2 regions of the Microbulbifer sp. 2205BS26-8 genome follow, and region 2 is predicted to be linked to the other one. Evidence: predicted binding sites of a transcription regulator. Region 2 holds the regulator's gene; the other holds the start of a gene.
The links. The regulator LexA, encoded in region 2, represses DNA repair genes until DNA is damaged. The targets are predictions, from matches to a motif close to ACTGTNTNTANANACAGT.
Positions count from the first base shown of each region.

Region 1: the regulator LexA is predicted to act here: its motif matches at 4,530-4,547, upstream of imuA (translesion DNA synthesis-associated protein ImuA).

Region 1 is NZ_JAVAMR010000008.1:50,038-58,126, forward strand. Features, by position in the region: gene Q5Y71_RS04525 (pilin) at 1-89, shown strand, start outside; gene Q5Y71_RS04530 (sulfatase-like hydrolase/transferase) at 171-2,186, shown strand; gene Q5Y71_RS04535 (DNA polymerase Y family protein) at 2,395-3,762, opposite strand; gene imuA (translesion DNA synthesis-associated protein ImuA) at 3,787-4,464, opposite strand; gene dcd (dCTP deaminase) at 4,664-5,233, shown strand; gene Q5Y71_RS04550 (glycine zipper domain-containing protein) at 5,324-5,593, opposite strand; gene Q5Y71_RS04555 (amidohydrolase) at 6,107-7,759, opposite strand; gene Q5Y71_RS04560 (TonB-dependent hemoglobin/transferrin/lactoferrin family receptor) at 7,966-8,089, opposite strand, start outside.
Region 2 is NZ_JAVAMR010000005.1:32,359-40,447, forward strand. Features, by position in the region: gene Q5Y71_RS02770 (ATP-binding cassette domain-containing protein) at 1-536, shown strand, start outside; gene Q5Y71_RS02775 (universal stress protein) at 595-1,038, opposite strand; gene Q5Y71_RS02780 (hypothetical protein) at 1,186-1,710, shown strand; gene topA (type I DNA topoisomerase) at 1,925-4,612, shown strand; gene Q5Y71_RS02790 (DUF6586 family protein) at 4,609-5,103, shown strand; gene Q5Y71_RS02795 (hypothetical protein) at 5,207-5,464, shown strand; gene lexA (transcriptional repressor LexA) at 5,537-6,142, opposite strand; gene Q5Y71_RS02805 (TIGR00730 family Rossman fold protein) at 6,303-6,941, shown strand; gene Q5Y71_RS02810 (TetR/AcrR family transcriptional regulator) at 7,320-7,952, shown strand; gene nagZ (beta-N-acetylhexosaminidase) at 8,000-8,089, shown strand, end outside.

The DNA of each region.
Region 1 (8,089 bases), on a different contig from region 2:
CCGACGAGGGAGGTTCAATTGCCTGGGCTTGTAGTGGTAGTGGTACTACTATTAACGACAAGTACTTACCTGCGCGCTGTCGTGGTTAATGGGAGCCTGATTTAAACTGGTTTCAATTGGGTTAAGTGGGCGCCATTGTGCGCCCATTTTATTTTGTAGCGCTGTATCGTATGTCTGATTTAAAGAAGGCTGTTTTATTGTCTTTCAGTTTGGTTTTCTCCTGCTGGATTTCCTTTGTGTGCTTTCAGCTTTTTAATGGAGGAAATATTGGGGTAGAAACCTCCTCGGAAACCCTGGATAGGGTCTGGGAATATTTCACAGTTTTTCAATTCAGTAAAGATATAGCTTGTTTTGTCTTTGTGCAGTTTGGCCTATGCCTGGTTTGGGGATCTATAATTCTGTTTTCTGGTTGGGGATTAAAATTTTGCATTCCTGCTCTTGGGTGGGGGGTGGCTTTATTCATCATGTTAGCGCTTTCCGCTGGCATTATCTTATCGCTTAATAGTATCTTATATCCCCTTTCTATATTTACCTTCCCGATAGCAAGCTTGCCCGTTTTAAATATAATTCTGTTTTTTTCTATAATTACACTCCTGGTGCTATTCCTCTTTGGGATTCGTATAGTATTTGGGGTTCGAGTTTTTTTGGGCATTCCGGTCGTATTGGTCGCCTTTTTCGCTGTTGAAATGTATGGCCAATTTGATGTTTCTGGGAATGCACAAATAGAGAAAGATTCAAAGCCAAATGTATTCATAATTGGTGTGGACGCAATGCGTCCTGATAAACTCGGTTACTTTGGTGCCGAGTATAAATTAACCCCTAATATTGACTCCCTGTTAGAGCAGGGCGAGGTTTTTAGTCGGGCCTATACCCCGGTTGCACGAACTCAAGTGGCTTGGTCTGGAGTTTTGACTGGTAAGTACCCGCTGAATAATGGGGTTAGGTTTAATCTCATGGAGAATGAATATATCCAAAAGGAAAGTTTTATAACGTTTGATTTGACTAAGTCTGGTTATAGGACAATTTGGGCTTTAGATGAACGAAGGTTTAACAATATTGATGAGTCTTATAGCTTTGATAAAGCTCTCGGGCCAAAAGTAGGGGCTGCTGACTTTGTTATTACCTATCTATCTGATAACCCGTTGGTGAATCTTCTTGGGGGCTCTTTTCTTGGGGATTATATTTTTCCATATATCTATAATAATCGGGGAAATTTTATAACATACGTTCCCTATAACTTTAATGATGAGATTGTAAGCGCTGTGGGTGAGGGAGGCGGGGCTGTATTTGTTGCTGCCCACTTTTGTTTGCCACATTACCCATTCTTAAACAATTTGATGCCTGATCTTGAGAGAGATTATCCAGGAATCCGCGAGAAAGCTGAGTTTGGTTATTTATCTATGCTTAGATTGGTGGATAAACAAGTCGGGGATTTAATTGAAAAACTCTCTAAGGCGGGGGCATTAGATAATGCACTTGTTTACTTGATTTCTGACCATGGGGAAAGTTTTCATGTGGCTGAAGACGGACTTATTCAAGGAAATCCAGCGGCAGTTTTCACTACAAACATCGGGGGGCATGGTACAAGTGTCTTGCTGAAATCTCAGAGTCAGGTTGTTTTGGCTAAAATTCGATTTAATAAGGGGGTTCCGAAGTCGCCAATTTTAAGGGTAAATGAAAGATTGTCTTCATTAGTGGATATTGCACCGGATATATTTTATGAATTGAATCTTGATTGGGATGATGGCCGCTTTGATGGTTTGCCCCTTTCTGAGAGTATTAAGGACAGAGTAATTTATTTGGAAAGTTCGTATTCTATAAATGCTATCAGCGGAAGTAGGGTTGATGCCGTTGCGGCGTTGAATGATGCCATTGATGGCTATCGAGTTGGCAAAGATGGCCGACTGTATTATAGTAAATCCACTTACCCAGAAACCTTAAAAGCTAAGCAAAGAGCTGCTATCCACAACGATTCACTGGTTGCGATCTTTCCTGACGAAAAGAATTATTTCTTTTATGTGGACCTGAAGGAAAATAAATGGTGGCCAGGAAGTGTGGATACTCCTTTCGATATTGGAGGAAAAAACTGGCGTTTGCCACTTTTGAAACTATGTGAATTTTATAGGAATGACCCTTATTTTGATAATCAAGCTATTTGTAACAGATTAACCGGTAAAAATCACTGATAAGCCGGTTTGAAAAATTCGTTTTTGAGATTGGTTAGGTTTTTTATTGGTTGGTTGAAAAGGTTGATTTAAATGCTTGGTAGTGTTTGAGAGCAAAGTAATGATACATAAACCTAGCTATTGCCTAAATCATGAAAAAATAGGTTATTATCCTCCGTTGTCGTCGTGATGCTGGAGAACATTGCTATTTAGTCTTGAAAACACAAAATCAAGAAAAAATCCCCTGTAAAAACCACACCCTGGAAGTCAGATCCTGAAAGACCCAGTAGAGCCCGCCGTTTTCGCCTTTCGCCATATAGTAATTCCGCCCGTGATGGCCGTGTTGCCACCAGTTACCATCGATCCGCTCCGGGCCCTGCAGCAGGTGCAACTCTCCACGGTAAAACAGCTTGTGGCCGCGGTGCACTAATGGGCTGGGGCGGGGCAGCAGCCAGTTGGGGCGGGGGGGATGACAAGGCGGAGGTGGGGGGCGCTTTTGCGCGCAACTGCCAGGCAGGGGCGGTATCCCGGCGCGCTGCCAGGCCCGCTCGGGCAGGCCGCCGTCCTTCAAGGCAATCGTGGACAGGGCCTGGTGACCCAGGCGGGCTTTGAGTTTGTCCAGCAGTGCCTGGCCGCCTTTATCAAGCAGTGCTTCTGTTTCCCGTGCCAGGGGCTCTGGCTGGCTGCACACCAGGCGCAGTGTGCGCACCGGGTGGGCAGGCGCTGCTTTTGTCAGTTGCAGCCTGGTTAATGTCAACAGGCGCTGGGGTGCCAGCGGAGCGCGGGGAGAGCACAGGTGGCGCTGCAGTGACTCGCACACTGCCCTGAGCAGGCGGCTGGCAGGAAACGGCAATTGCTCGCGGTTTTCTAGCGGTGTGCGAAGATACAGCACACTATGGCACCGGGCAGGGGGGTGATCGCCGTAGGCCGAATAATGCCGGCTGCCGTTTAGACGGGTGAGATGCTCCACAAAGGAGCGGCCAAAGCGGGAATTCAGCTCGGACAGGGGCATGGTGCGTAACTGACGCACCCGCCGGATACCGCAGGCATAGAGTTGGGTAATGGTGCGATGGTCGCAGTCGAGGAGTTTACTCGGGGCACTATCGATCCACTGTTGCCACTGTTGCGGGCTGGGCGCGCTATGGGTGTGTGCCAGCCACCGCCGGTGCGTTGGCAACTGGCTGAGCAGGCGCGCGGCACTGGGGTTGTGGCCGAGGCCCATGGACCCGTTGAGGTTCATCTGTTCCAGTGCCTGTTGCACTTGATCCAGCAGGGCCCTGAGCCCGCCGCGGGTTTTCAGGCAGCCACTCAAATCCAGCAGCAGGCAGGCCGGGCGGCAGCCCCACTGGGCCACTTGCGCCAACTGTTGCTGCTCCTGTGTCCGGTCCCGTTGCAGCAGTGGAAGACTACTAGTGCGCGCGCAGGCGGTGGCGCTACTGAGCCCCACGGCCACACCGCACTCTGCAGCGGGGCGGTTGCGGGCAACAATCCGCTGCTGTTCGACCACCGCCAGAGCCCCGCTCTGTTCCCCCTTTGTGGGGGTGGGATTGCGGGCTTCCAGGGGCAGTGTGGGCAATTGAATACAGAGCCAGAGCATGGCAGCGTCCGCGTTGTTGCCAGCTCAGTGCAGCGACTGTGCCGGGTGGGCGGCGCGGGCCAAATACAGGCGCTGGCCACTGGCAACACCGGGTTGTTGCAGCCGTTCCAGGACCAGCCGCTCGCCGTCGCTGTGCAGTTGCAGGCGCAGCCCGGCGGGGGAGGGGCTGAGCGATTCGGTGTGGGGGCGGAAATGAAAGTGCAGGCAGTTTCCACTGCGGGCGGCCAGTTGCAGGCGCTGCAGGTGTTTGACCGTGAAGGTGTGGTGGCCCTGCCAACTGACCAGGGCCGCGCAACTGCCGGAGCAGAGGGATTGCTCGATCGCCCAGCGGGTGTCTTGCGGCCCGCGGGGGTGCACCAGCCACAGCTTGTCCAGCGCAATGCCGCTGCGGGCAAGGGCGGGGGCAAAGGGGGTCCAGGGCGGGTTGACCAGCAGTACCTGTCCACCGCGCCGGGTCAGCCGGGCGAGGGTGGGCAGCAGCAGGGAGAATTCACCAATCCCGGCTTCCCCCGGCAGCAGTTCGGTGCTGGCACCGAGGGGCCAGCCGCACTGCGGGAGCAGGGCATCCAGGCTGGCGTAGCCGGTCGGGACAGCGGTGCGTTCGCACACTTTAGTTGTCAGTGGGCTATCCCCGTCCATGGCCCGGTATGCCGGCTGGCTGTCCAGGTTGCAGCCCTGCTGTAGAGTGATTGTGCTGTCCAAGTTTCCCTCCTCAATCCCGGCCCCCGCCCCAATGCAGGAGATGGGTTGTGTTTTTATACAGTAGTACTGTGAATTTATACAGTAATTGTCGATTGACCGCAAGTGCCGGCAGGGTGGATCGCCACTTTTTTGCCCAGAGCAAACCCGCTATGATTCCGTCCCTTTACCGATTGCGGATGCTTCTATCTAAGGGGGTACAGTGAGTATCAAGTCCGACAAGTGGATTCGCCGGATGGCCGAGCAGTACGGCATGATCGCGCCTTTTGAGCGGGGCCAGGTGCGCCAGGGAAAGGCGGGTGAGCGGCTGATCTCCTACGGCACCTCCAGTTACGGCTACGATGTGCGCTGCGCGGGGGAGTTCAAGATCTTTACCAATGTGCACTCCGCCACGGTGGACCCGAAGACCTTTGACGAAAACAGTTTTGTGGATGTGGAGGGGGATTACTGCGTGATCCCGCCAAACTCTTTCGCACTGGCACGCACGGTAGAATATTTCCGTATCCCGCGCTCGGTGCTCACCATCTGCCTGGGCAAGTCCACCTACGCCCGCTGCGGTATCATTGTCAATGTAACCCCGCTGGAACCGGAGTGGGAGGGGCATGTCACCCTGGAATTTTCCAACACTACCAACCTGCCGGCCAAGATCTACGCCAACGAGGGTGTGGCGCAGATGCTGTTCTTCGAGTCCGACGAAGTGTGTGACGTTTCCTACGCAGACCGCGGTGGCAAGTACCAGGGCCAGCGCGGCGTTACCCTGCCGCGCACCTGAGGCCCCGCTCTACCGGGTTCAGGGTCCGCGATGTGGTCGCCTGCCCAGCGGGGCCCGGCGCACCAGGTGCCGGACCCCGGCCGTTTCAACCTAATAGCGATAGTAACGGCCGCGATAGCGGTAGTAATCCCTGCGCTTTCTCTCTCGGTCGTAGAGGTAGCCGGCGCCGGCGCCGATCACAGCACCTGCAGCGGTACCTCCGGGGCGCCCGCCGCTGATCAGCGCGCCCGTTACGGCACCGATGCCGACCCCAGTCCCGATACGGCGGTCCGTATCGCTCATATTGGCACAGCCCTGGCCCCCGAGGCCCGCAGCCAATACCGCGGCCAGGCTGAGATGTTTGATAACTTTGCGTCGCATAGACACCTCTGGCATAAGTTGATTGAGGGTTATGGAGTCGGCGGATAGGGCCGAACAACGTCGCAGCCAGTGTAGGGTGGGGCCATTGCAGCAACAAATTGTGCTCAATCCAGGGCCTGTTGGAGTACAAAATACGAGTCGGGCAGAAGAGGATTCACGGCCGCCCGATACCAGCGGGTTGATGAAATTGGGAATAGGGATGTGGCGAGATTATTATTCCACTGCCGAGGCGTGCTTTGCGGAGCAAAGCCCAATAAAAAGCGGGCCGTAATGGAGACTGGACTAACCCGGAAATAGGCCCACAGCGGGTGACCACTGGTCTGAATGATTTCAGCGAGGTGACAGCGGGAGTAGAGCCAGTCAGCTTAAAGAGGGAGCGGTCGAAATGAATTCGGCCGCAAATTATTTTTTACCGGATGATTTGACCCCCGCACTGAATTTCCCCGTCCCATTTTCTGCGCTGCTGCCTTACGGCGGGTCTGTGCCCACCGTACCGTAATGCAGGCCGCGCACTCAGTGGTCCCTGGTGTACACCTTTTCCCCTTCCACCCAGGTTTCCAGCACCTGCGCGCGCCAGATTGCCTGTGGGTCTATGGCAAAAATATCCCGATCCAGGAGGATAAAGTCGGCAAATTTCCCCGGCGTGAGGTTGCCGATCACCATTTCCTGGTGGCTCGCATAGGCGGCGTCCAGGGTGAAAGCGCGCAGGGCCTGTTCGAGGCTCATGGCCTCCGCCGCGCGCCAGCCCCGCTCGGGTGCGCCCTGGCGGTCGCGGCGGGTGACCGCGGCGTGCAGGCCGAAGAGCGGATTGGCCGGCTCCACCGGAAAGTCCGAACCGGCGGCAATGGGGGTGCCCTGCTTCAGCAGGGTCTGCCAGGCATAGGCGCCGGTCAGGCGCGCCTCGCCGAGGCGCGCGCCGGCCATATTTTTATCGCTGGTGGCGTGGGTGGGCTGCATGGAGGCGATCAGGTTGAGGCGCTGGAAACGGGGGATATCCTTCACCTGGAGGACCTGGGCATGCTCTACGCGGTGGCGGTGGTCTTTCTGGCTGCTGGCCTTGTGCAGGGTTTCCAGGTGGTTCAGCACGATATGGTTGGCGCGGTCGCCAATGGCGTGCACATTGATCTGAAACTGGTTATCGCTGGCAAGTTTTAGCAGCGACAGCATCTCTGCTTCCGGGTAGAGCAGCAGCCCTTTCTCTTGCGGGCGGTCGTGGTAGGGTTCCAGCAGCGCGGCACCGCGGCTGCCGAGGGCGCCATCGGCGGACAGTTTGATACTGCGCATATAGAGCCGCTCGGAGGGACTGCCGATATGCCCGGCACGCAGAAGTTTGGCGTAGTTTTGGCTGTTAACCGAGAGCATGGGGTACATCCGCAGGGGGATCGCGTTTTCCCGCGCGAGTTCCCGGTAGGCCTGCAGGGTCTGCTCGTTAATGCCGGCATCGTGCACGCTGGTCAGTCCCACAGCCAGCGCCTGCGCAAATGCATCCTGCAGGGATTTTTTATCCTGGGCCAGGGTGGGTTTGGGGATCACCCGCTGCAACAGGCCCATGGCATTGTCGATCAGTATACCGGTGGGTTCGCCGCTGGCATCGCGCAGGATTTCCCCGCCCTCCGGAGCCGCGGTGTGCCGGTCGATACCGGCGAGGCGCAGGGCTTTGGAGTTGGCCCAGCCCGCATGGCCGTCCACGCGTCGCAGCCAGATGGGATGGTCGATGTCCAGGGTATCCAGTTGTGTGCGGGTGGGAAATTGTTTGCCGGGCCAGGTGACCTGGTTCCAGCCGCGCCCGAGCAGCCACTCGCCGGGTGCCAGCTGTTTGGCATACTGCTTGATGGATACCCGTGCGCTGTCGAGCGATTGGTCGCGCAAATCCAGCATCCGGTTCAACTGACCGAGCCCCAGCATATGCCCGTGGGCGTCGATGAGCCCGGGCAACAGGGTTTTGCCCCCCGCATCGATTTTCTGTGCCTGGGGATACTGCCGGTTGAGCTGCTGAAAATCACCGCTTGCCAGTACCTTGCCGCGGTCAAAGGCCAGGGCGTTGAAGCGGACCAGGGCCCTGTCCGTTGTCTGGTACCCGGAAACGTTGTGTATCAGCGTGGTGGCCTGGGCACCCATGGAAGCGGCGGCCACCAGTGCGGCTGCCAGTGTGCGGAGAATCTGCATGGTGATTTGCCTTTCTGTTGGTCTTTTTGTGCGTATTGTATCTGTTTCACGGGCTGTGTGCCGCCTCTGCCCTCGGCACAGGGGCGCGCGGGTTTTTCCGGGCTCGCCGGCTCCCACAGGAGGGCTTTGGAAACTTGCTGACCAATAAATAAAAAAGGCCGCATGGGGGCGGCCAAAAGAGACTGAATAAAACGTGGGAGGGGTAATTAAAAAGTGTATCGGAGCGATGCGGAGAAGGTGCGCCCCGGCGCGGCATTGACCGACAGATCGCTGACCGCGTCGCGGCCCGCCACATTCAGGTAGGGCACATAGTATTTGTCGAACAGGTTG
Region 2 (8,089 bases):
CCGCGAATATCCTGGTACTCGATGAGCCCACCAACGACCTGGATGCGGAAACCCTGGAGCTACTGGAGAAGCTGCTACTGGACTTCGGCGGCACCGTGCTGTTGGTGAGTCATGACCGCGCCTTTTTAGACAATGTAGTGGGCGCCTGCCTGGCCTTCGAAGGGGATGGCGACATTCGCGAGTATGTGGGGGGGTACGACGACTTTCTTCGCCAGGGGGGCCGCTTTGTAACAGGGACCAAAGCGCAAAAGCTGCCCCAGCTTGCACCCTCATCCAAACCCGCGCAAAAAGCAAAGCCCCAGGCACTCAAAAAAAAGCTCAGCTACAAGTTACAGAGAGAGCTGGACAGCCTGCCCGAGTTGATTGAGAGCCTCGAAGAGGCAATTGACACTTTGCAATCGGAGGTCGCCGACCCGGCTTTTTTCCGTCAACAGCCGTCTTTGGTACAGGAGCGGTTGCGCTTGCTGACTGAAAAGCAGGCACAACTGGAAGCCGCTTTTGCGCGTTGGTCTGAACTTGAAAGCGGCACTGGATGAGGGTGTTTCTGGTGCTTGAAGAGCGGTGTTTTACCAAACCTTCACCGCTTCCCACCAGCTATTTATCTTCCAGGTGCACGCGGATTGCCAGCACATCGCATTTGGCCCCGTGTAACACCCCATTGGCGGTCGAGCCCAGCAACAGGGCCAGGCCGTGGCGGCCGTGGCTGCCGATGACGATCAGGTCTGCCCCCAGGTCCGCGGCCAGGCGATGTATCTCGGTAGAGGGCTGGCCGAGAATGACGTGTTGTCGTTCGGTGGGAATATTCAGCGCATGGGCAGCCTTGCGGAGCTGTTCCTTGGCCTGGGTTTGCAATTGCTCCTGGACTTCGGAAAGGTCCATAGGGATATCTCCGCCATAGGCAAAAGTCAAAGGCTCTATGGCATGTACCAAACTCACCTCTGCGCCAAATGCCCCCGCAAGCGCAGCGGCTTTTTCCAGCACCTGCGAGGACTCCTCGGAGAGATCAAGGCCGACCAAAACCCGTTGATATTCCGCCATAATGTGCTTTCTCCCGCCTCTATTATTGACTCAATGAATATACCCTTTCGACAGTCATTTTCAGTCTACCGTAAAAAAACTGTTTGACACAGATCATACGAAACAGCGCAGAATGGCGGTTTTTGTCTTTCATTGGGGTGATTGGTGATGTCCGAATGGTTACCAGTGATCATTATTGGCCTCGTCATTGGGTTGGTATTGGGGCCGGTGATGTGGCTGAAACCCAACCGTCGAGACCGCCAACTGGCGGACTTGCGCAGTCGGGCTGCGCGGGCGGGCATTACTGTGCAGATTCAGGCCCTTCCGGCCACCGCTGGCAGGGGGACTGCCGCCGTTTATTCCCATCGGTGGCAGGATCGCAAAGGGCTGCGGGTTGGCTGGACGCTACAGCGCCAGCGGGTAGCGCACGAGTTGAATTTTGCCGGACGCTGGGATTGGGGTAGCGGTCCCGCTGCTCCCAAATCCGCCTGGCATTATCTGCATCAATTACTGGAAAAAGTGCCAGTGAACACCTATGCAGTCGTAGCCACCGATGTGGGATTAGGCATCCAGTGGGAGGAGTCTGGTGGAGGGCAGACCTTTGCACAACTGTTATCGGCACTGGCTGAATTCGGTCCGCTGATAGAGGGGGCCATTCGCAAACCGAGCCCGGTAGGGCCCGTGGAGAACTAGCCTTTCGAGGCCTGATACCCGCAAGAGGAGCCAGGTGCTACGCCTCCTTCCCAGTCCTTTAAAGGGTGAGGATATTTGCTGTCTGGCACAGAAAATTGTCAGCTTTGCTTGACCGCGCACTGGCTGGAGCTTATATATTCGCGCAGCGCAAGCTTGGACTGGCAGCTTGCCGGGCCTTAAACAGCAGTAAATTTTTATTTCAAATCAGAGAGTTATGGGTAAATCACTGGTCATTGTTGAATCACCGGCCAAAGCGAAAACCATCAACAAATACCTCGGCAAGGACTTTGTGGTTAAGTCCAGCGTTGGCCATATTCGCGATTTGCCCACAGGTGGGGGCCGCAAAGGGCCTGTTGATGCTAAGGCGCGGGCGCGGCGCGCGGCGGAAACCCGCAAGCTCTCCCCGGAGGCGAAAGCGGCATACAAGCGCAAAAAGAGTCACGAGCAACTGATTAAACGCATGGGCATAGACCCGGATCACGGCTGGTTGGCACATTACGAAATTCTGCCAGGCAAGGAAAAAGTTGTCAGTGAATTGCGCAAGCTCGCCGAAAACGCTGACCATATCTACCTGGCGACGGACCTGGATCGCGAGGGAGAGGCAATCGCCTGGCATTTGCGCGAGGCCATCGGCGGTAGTGACGACCGCTATCGCAGGGTAGTCTTTAACGAAATCACCAAGTCGGCAATTCAGGGCGCCTTCAAAGACCCCGGGCGATTGAATATCAATCGGGTGAATGCCCAGCAGGCACGGCGTTTTCTCGACCGTATTGTCGGGTATATGGTATCGCCGCTACTTTGGGAAAAAGTGGCCAGGGGATTGTCTGCAGGGCGCGTGCAGTCTGTGGCCGTACGCCTTGTCGTAGAGCGGGAGCGGGAGATCCGTGCCTTTATTCCGGAAGAGTACTGGTCCCTGCTTGCAGACACAAAAACCGATAACGCCGACAAGCTGCGCCTTGAAGTCAAAAAGCAGGCAGGTCAGGTATTCCGGCCCGTCAATGAGGCCCAGGCGAATAGTGCCGTGCGGCAACTGGAGTCCAGTGCGTTTGTTGTTAGCGGGCGGGACGACAAACCGACCAGCTCCAAGCCCGGTGCCCCGTTTATCACCTCGACATTGCAGCAAGCGGCGAGCAACCGCCTCGGTTTCGGTGTGAAGAAGACCATGACCCTGGCTCAGCGTTTGTATGAAGCGGGGCATATTACCTACATGCGTACCGATTCCACTAATCTCAGTGGGGAGGCTGTGGAATCTGCTCGGGAATATATCGGCGAGCACTACGGCGATCCGTATCTGCCGAAGGTGCCTAACACCTACAGCAGCAAGGCAGGGGCCCAGGAGGCCCACGAGGCCATTCGACCTTCCGATGTGCGTGTGGGCCCGAATATGCTATCGGGGGTAGAACGCGATGCGGAAAGGCTCTACAACCTAATCTGGCAACAGTTTGTCGCCTGCCAGATGACGCCAGCACAATTTACCTCTACCTCAATCGTGGTCAGCGCCGGCGAATTTGAACTGCGCGCTCGCGGCCGGGTTATCCGCTTTGACGGGTTCCTCAAAGTGGCGCCTTCCGGGGGCAAAAAGGAGGAGGATCTGGAACTGCCGGACGTAAAAGTCGGCGACAGGCTCGCCCTGCAGAAATTGGACCCGAAACAACATTTCACCAAACCCCCAGCGCGTTTTAGTGAGGCGGCCCTGGTGAGGGAATTGGAAAAACGCGGCATTGGCCGGCCCTCCACCTATGCGTCAATCATTTCCACCATTCAGGACCGCGGCTATGTGCGTTTGGAAAACCGGCGTTTCTACGCGGAAAAGATGGGCGACATTGTTACCGATCGCCTCAGTGAAAGCTTCAAAAATTTAATGGACTACGGTTTTACCGCGAACCTGGAAGAGTCCCTGGATGCGGTGGCCGAGGGGGAGAAAGGTTGGAAACAGTTACTCGATGAGTTCTATCGGGACTTCTCCGCTCGTCTGGAAAAGGCGCAGTCTACCGATAAGGGCATGCGTCGCAATACCCCGACTGACACGGATATTACCTGTAGCAGGTGCGGACGCCATATGCAAATTCGCACGGGTTCCACCGGGGTATTCCTGGGCTGTTCCGGTTATGCTCTGCCCCCCAAGGAGCGCTGCGTCAATACCATGAACCTGGTATCTGGCGATGAGGCGGTGGATGCGGACACAGATGAGGAAGCGGAATCCCGCCTTTTGCGCGAGAAGCGCCGTTGCGCCAAATGTGGCACGGCCATGGACAGCTACCTGCTGGATGAGCACCGCAAGCTCCACATCTGTGGCAACAATCCAGATTGCAGCGGTTATGCAATTGAGCAGGGCACCTTTAAGATCAAAGGGTACGATGGCCCGGTGATCGAGTGTGACAAGTGCGGCAGTGACATGCAACTGAAGTCTGGTCGTTTTGGTAAGTACTTTGGCTGTACCAATGAAGCTTGTAAAAACACCCGTAAGTTATTGAAAAATGGCCAGCCGGCGCCGCCGAAAATGGACCCGGTGCCCATGCCGGAGCTGGCGTGCTTGAAAGTGGATGACCACTATATTCTGCGCGACGGTGCCACCGGGCTTTTCCTGGCCGCCAGTCAGTTCCCTAAAAAACGCGAAACACGCGCCCCCCTGGTCAAAGAGTTGCTGCCTCACCAGAGCGAAATCGACCCCAAGTACAGCTTCCTTTTCTCTGCCCCGCTCAAAGACAACGAGGGGCGGGACACGGTGGTGCGTTTCAGTCGCAAGATGCAGCAGCAATATGTGCAGTCTGAGGAGGGGGGCAAAGCGACAGGATGGCGTGCTTTCTATCGCGAGGGCACTTGGCAGGTCGAGCCCGGTGATAAAAGCACCGCTGCCAAACGTAAACCCCCGCGCAAGAAAGCCGCTCAAGGCAGTCAATGACGAATCTCTATACGGGTCTGGTTGTCTCTGCGCTGCGCAAATGCCAGCTGTTGTTACAGTTGTCTGGTGAATCTGCCTTGCAAAACAGGGCCCTGCAAGAGGCAGCCCTGTTTCAGTTGTGGAAAGCCTACAAGGCTTACCTCGCTGAGCTGGCAAATGAATTGCAATTGGGTTTCGAGCCCGAGTCATTGCAAGTAATCCTGGATAGTCTCAAGAGCCGGGGAGTGGTCAGTAGTGAGGCCAGGGAATTATCCTTGCTCTATGCTGATCCAGATAGCTGGTTAAGCAAGCTGCTTCAAGGCTGGAGAAAGCTGCAGCAGCTTGCTCCCACACCCACAATGGAATCCGCGCGGAAAGAGGCAAACCTGATCCCACTGCGCAGTATGGCCGCCCCCACATCCGGTGCGCTTTCTGCTGAAATTCTGCTGAAGTGGCATGGTGCTCTGAGAGAATTGGTGCGCAGGCAGCGTGCCAGTTTGGAGGAGTGTTAAGTGTACCTGTGTACCATTTGCTTCGCTTGCCTGCGCCCACTGAAACTTATAAATAGCCTGTGTTACACTGGGCGCAAATTGATTTGTGGTGAAGGAAAAGCAAATGTCCTCCGAAACTTATGAGATTATCGAACTGGCCAATGGCGATGTGGCTTTGCGTCGCAGCGGCCACAAGGAGGACCCTCTGGTGAGTATTCATTTCTCAGCCGAGAGTCTCCAGTTTATGAGAAAACACAAGGTGGCTATTGCCCGGGCTATGCTGGAAGCGGGCATTGAGGCTGTACACAATCTGGATGAGCTGGAGCCGGGTTACTTTGAGGAAGACGAGGAATCACTGCTGGCTAACCATACGATCCATTGATCGAGGGGTTATCCCGGAGAGGTTTCAACAGCGGCCAACGGCCGCTGTTTTTCGTATTAAGGCGTGATCAAATCAAGGGGTTTGGCGAATGACGCCCACCGCCAGCCCTTCAATCACAAAGTGGTTGTCCCGCATATCCACCTGAATGATGTCGAAATCATCATTTTCAGGCAGTAACTGCACCGCCGCCTGGTTGCCTTTGCGGCGGAAACGTTTCACGGTGACCTCCTCGTCAATACGTGCCACAACAATCTGCCCATTCCTGACCTGCTCGGTTTTCTGTACCGCGAGCAGATCCCCGTCGAGTATGCCCGCATCGCGCATACTCATCCCGTGTACCCGGAGCAGGTAGTCTGCCGGCGGGCGAAAGAAGTTGGCAGGAAGGTCGCAATAGTCCTCGATGTGTTCTGCCGCGAGAACGGGGTGACCTGCGGCAACGCGACCAATGATGGGAAGGCCGGATTGGTGGTCGGGAATCCGAATGCCGCGGGAAGCGCCGGCGACCATCTCAATGGCTCCTTTGCGCGCCAGGGCCTTCAGGTGCTCTTCTGCGGCATTGGGTGACCGGAAGCCCAGCTCCTGGGCAATTTCCGCCCGGGTTGGCGGATAACCTGTTTCTTCCAAATAGGTTTTGATCAGCTCTAGTACTTGGGTTTGTCGGGCAGTGAGATTGGTCATGGGATTACCTAATATTCTGTATTTTTATACAGTTGCTGGGATTATATACAGAATTGATGTATATGCAATCCCAATGCACCCCCGCTGTATATGCTGCTACATTGGTTATGAAAACTGGGAATGAAACACGCTTGTTGAAAGGCCTGACAGAGAGGGAACGATGCTGGATGCAAAAATGGCTGAGGCATGGCGGGTGCTGCGCATACAGTCGGAGTTGGTAGATGGCATTGAACGTCTGATCGCACTTAGTGGCGCGGTTACGGTTTTTGGGGGCGCGCGCTTTACCGAGAGTAGTCCCGAGTACCGGCAAGGTGTGAAGCTCGGTGAGTTATTGGCCGCAGAGGGTATTTCGGTAATCACCGGTGGGGGACCGGGTTTGATGGAGGCGTGTAATCGCGGAGCTTTTGCCCTGCCGGGCACTTCAATTGGGTTGAACATTGAGCTTCCTTTTGAGCAGACAGCCAACCCGTATCAGGATATCAGTTTAAATTTCCGTTATTTCTTTGTGCGTAAATTTATGTTTGTCAAACACGCTGTGGGCTTTGTGGGTCTGCCGGGGGGCTACGGTACTTTGGATGAATTGTTTGAGGCATTAACTTTGGTTCAGACACAAAAAGTGCGACGGTTTCCCATTGTATTAGTGGATAGAAACTACTGGCGTGGTCTCTACAACTGGCTGGTGGATACGGTCTTGGAGCGAGATTGCATTGATGCAGGCGATCTGGATTTATTCCACATCGTGGAAACGGTAGAGGAGGCGGCAGACCTGATACTGCAATTTATGCGGCCCCAGGAGTAAGCAGAATTTTTCCCGTGTGTCGCGCCTGCCTCCATCTCGTATTTTAACCGGCAAACAAAGCGTCGCATTTAAAAAACAGCGCAATTGAACTGGCTGCTTTTGTGACTCGCGCCGGCCCGGAGCTGCTGGCTGCGCCGCTTGTATTGCAATGACCCGGCAATGTATGCCACGACCGGGTTAGCGATAACTGAGCAAACCATACTTCTTCCAAAGGAGCGGTCTTTATCGACAACGTGCTCCCAACCGCTACCCCCTCCTGATCACAGCCTCAATGATTGATCGGGATATGGGAGTAGAATAGGGTGTCGACAGACCGGCGGTGGAGTGTGCTAGTCTGGCCAGAATCAAACACCTGTTTTAAATCCTGGTTGACTGCTTATGAGCCATACGGACACCGTTATCCGCATACTGGACGCCGCAGAGATCCTGTTTTCGGAGCGCGGCTTTACCGAGACATCCTTAAGGACAATCACCAGCACGGCCGGGGTCAACCTGGCCGCCGTCAATTATCATTTTGGTTCAAAGAAGGCATTGATTCAGGCGGTGTTTGAACGTTTTTTAACCCCGTTCACCTGCGCGCTGGAGTCAGAACTGGACGGGTGTGCTGCATCTGGTCGACACCTGCGTGTGGAAGACCTGCTGGGGAGTCTCTACCGGGTGGGGCTCGGCAGCCTCGGCGAACATGGTCGCGATCCCCAGCGTTTCATGCGCCTTTTAGGGTTGGCCTATACGCAGTTCCAGGGGCATTTGCGCCGTTTTATCGTGTCCCGGTATGGCGATAGCTACCGCCGTTTTGCCGGTCTGCTGGCAGAGGCCCTCCCCGGGATAGACCCTGTCACCTTCTACTGGCGCCTGTACTTCATGCTGGGTGCAACCATCTTTACGCTGTCGAGTTTCGATGCCATAGAGGCTATCCTGAGAGAGGATTTTGGTGCGCAGAGCAGTTTGCCAGAGACCCTGGAACGACTGGTGCCTGCTGCCGCTGCCATGCTACAGGTTGTTGAAACATAGCCTCTGAAAGGGGTGTTCAGGCGGCGGAACTATTCAAGGAGCTTATTATGTCCGCACCGCTGGGACCGGTTATGGTCGATATCGAGGGACTTGAACTTTCCAGTGAGGATTGTGAATTGCTGCAGCATCCACTCGTG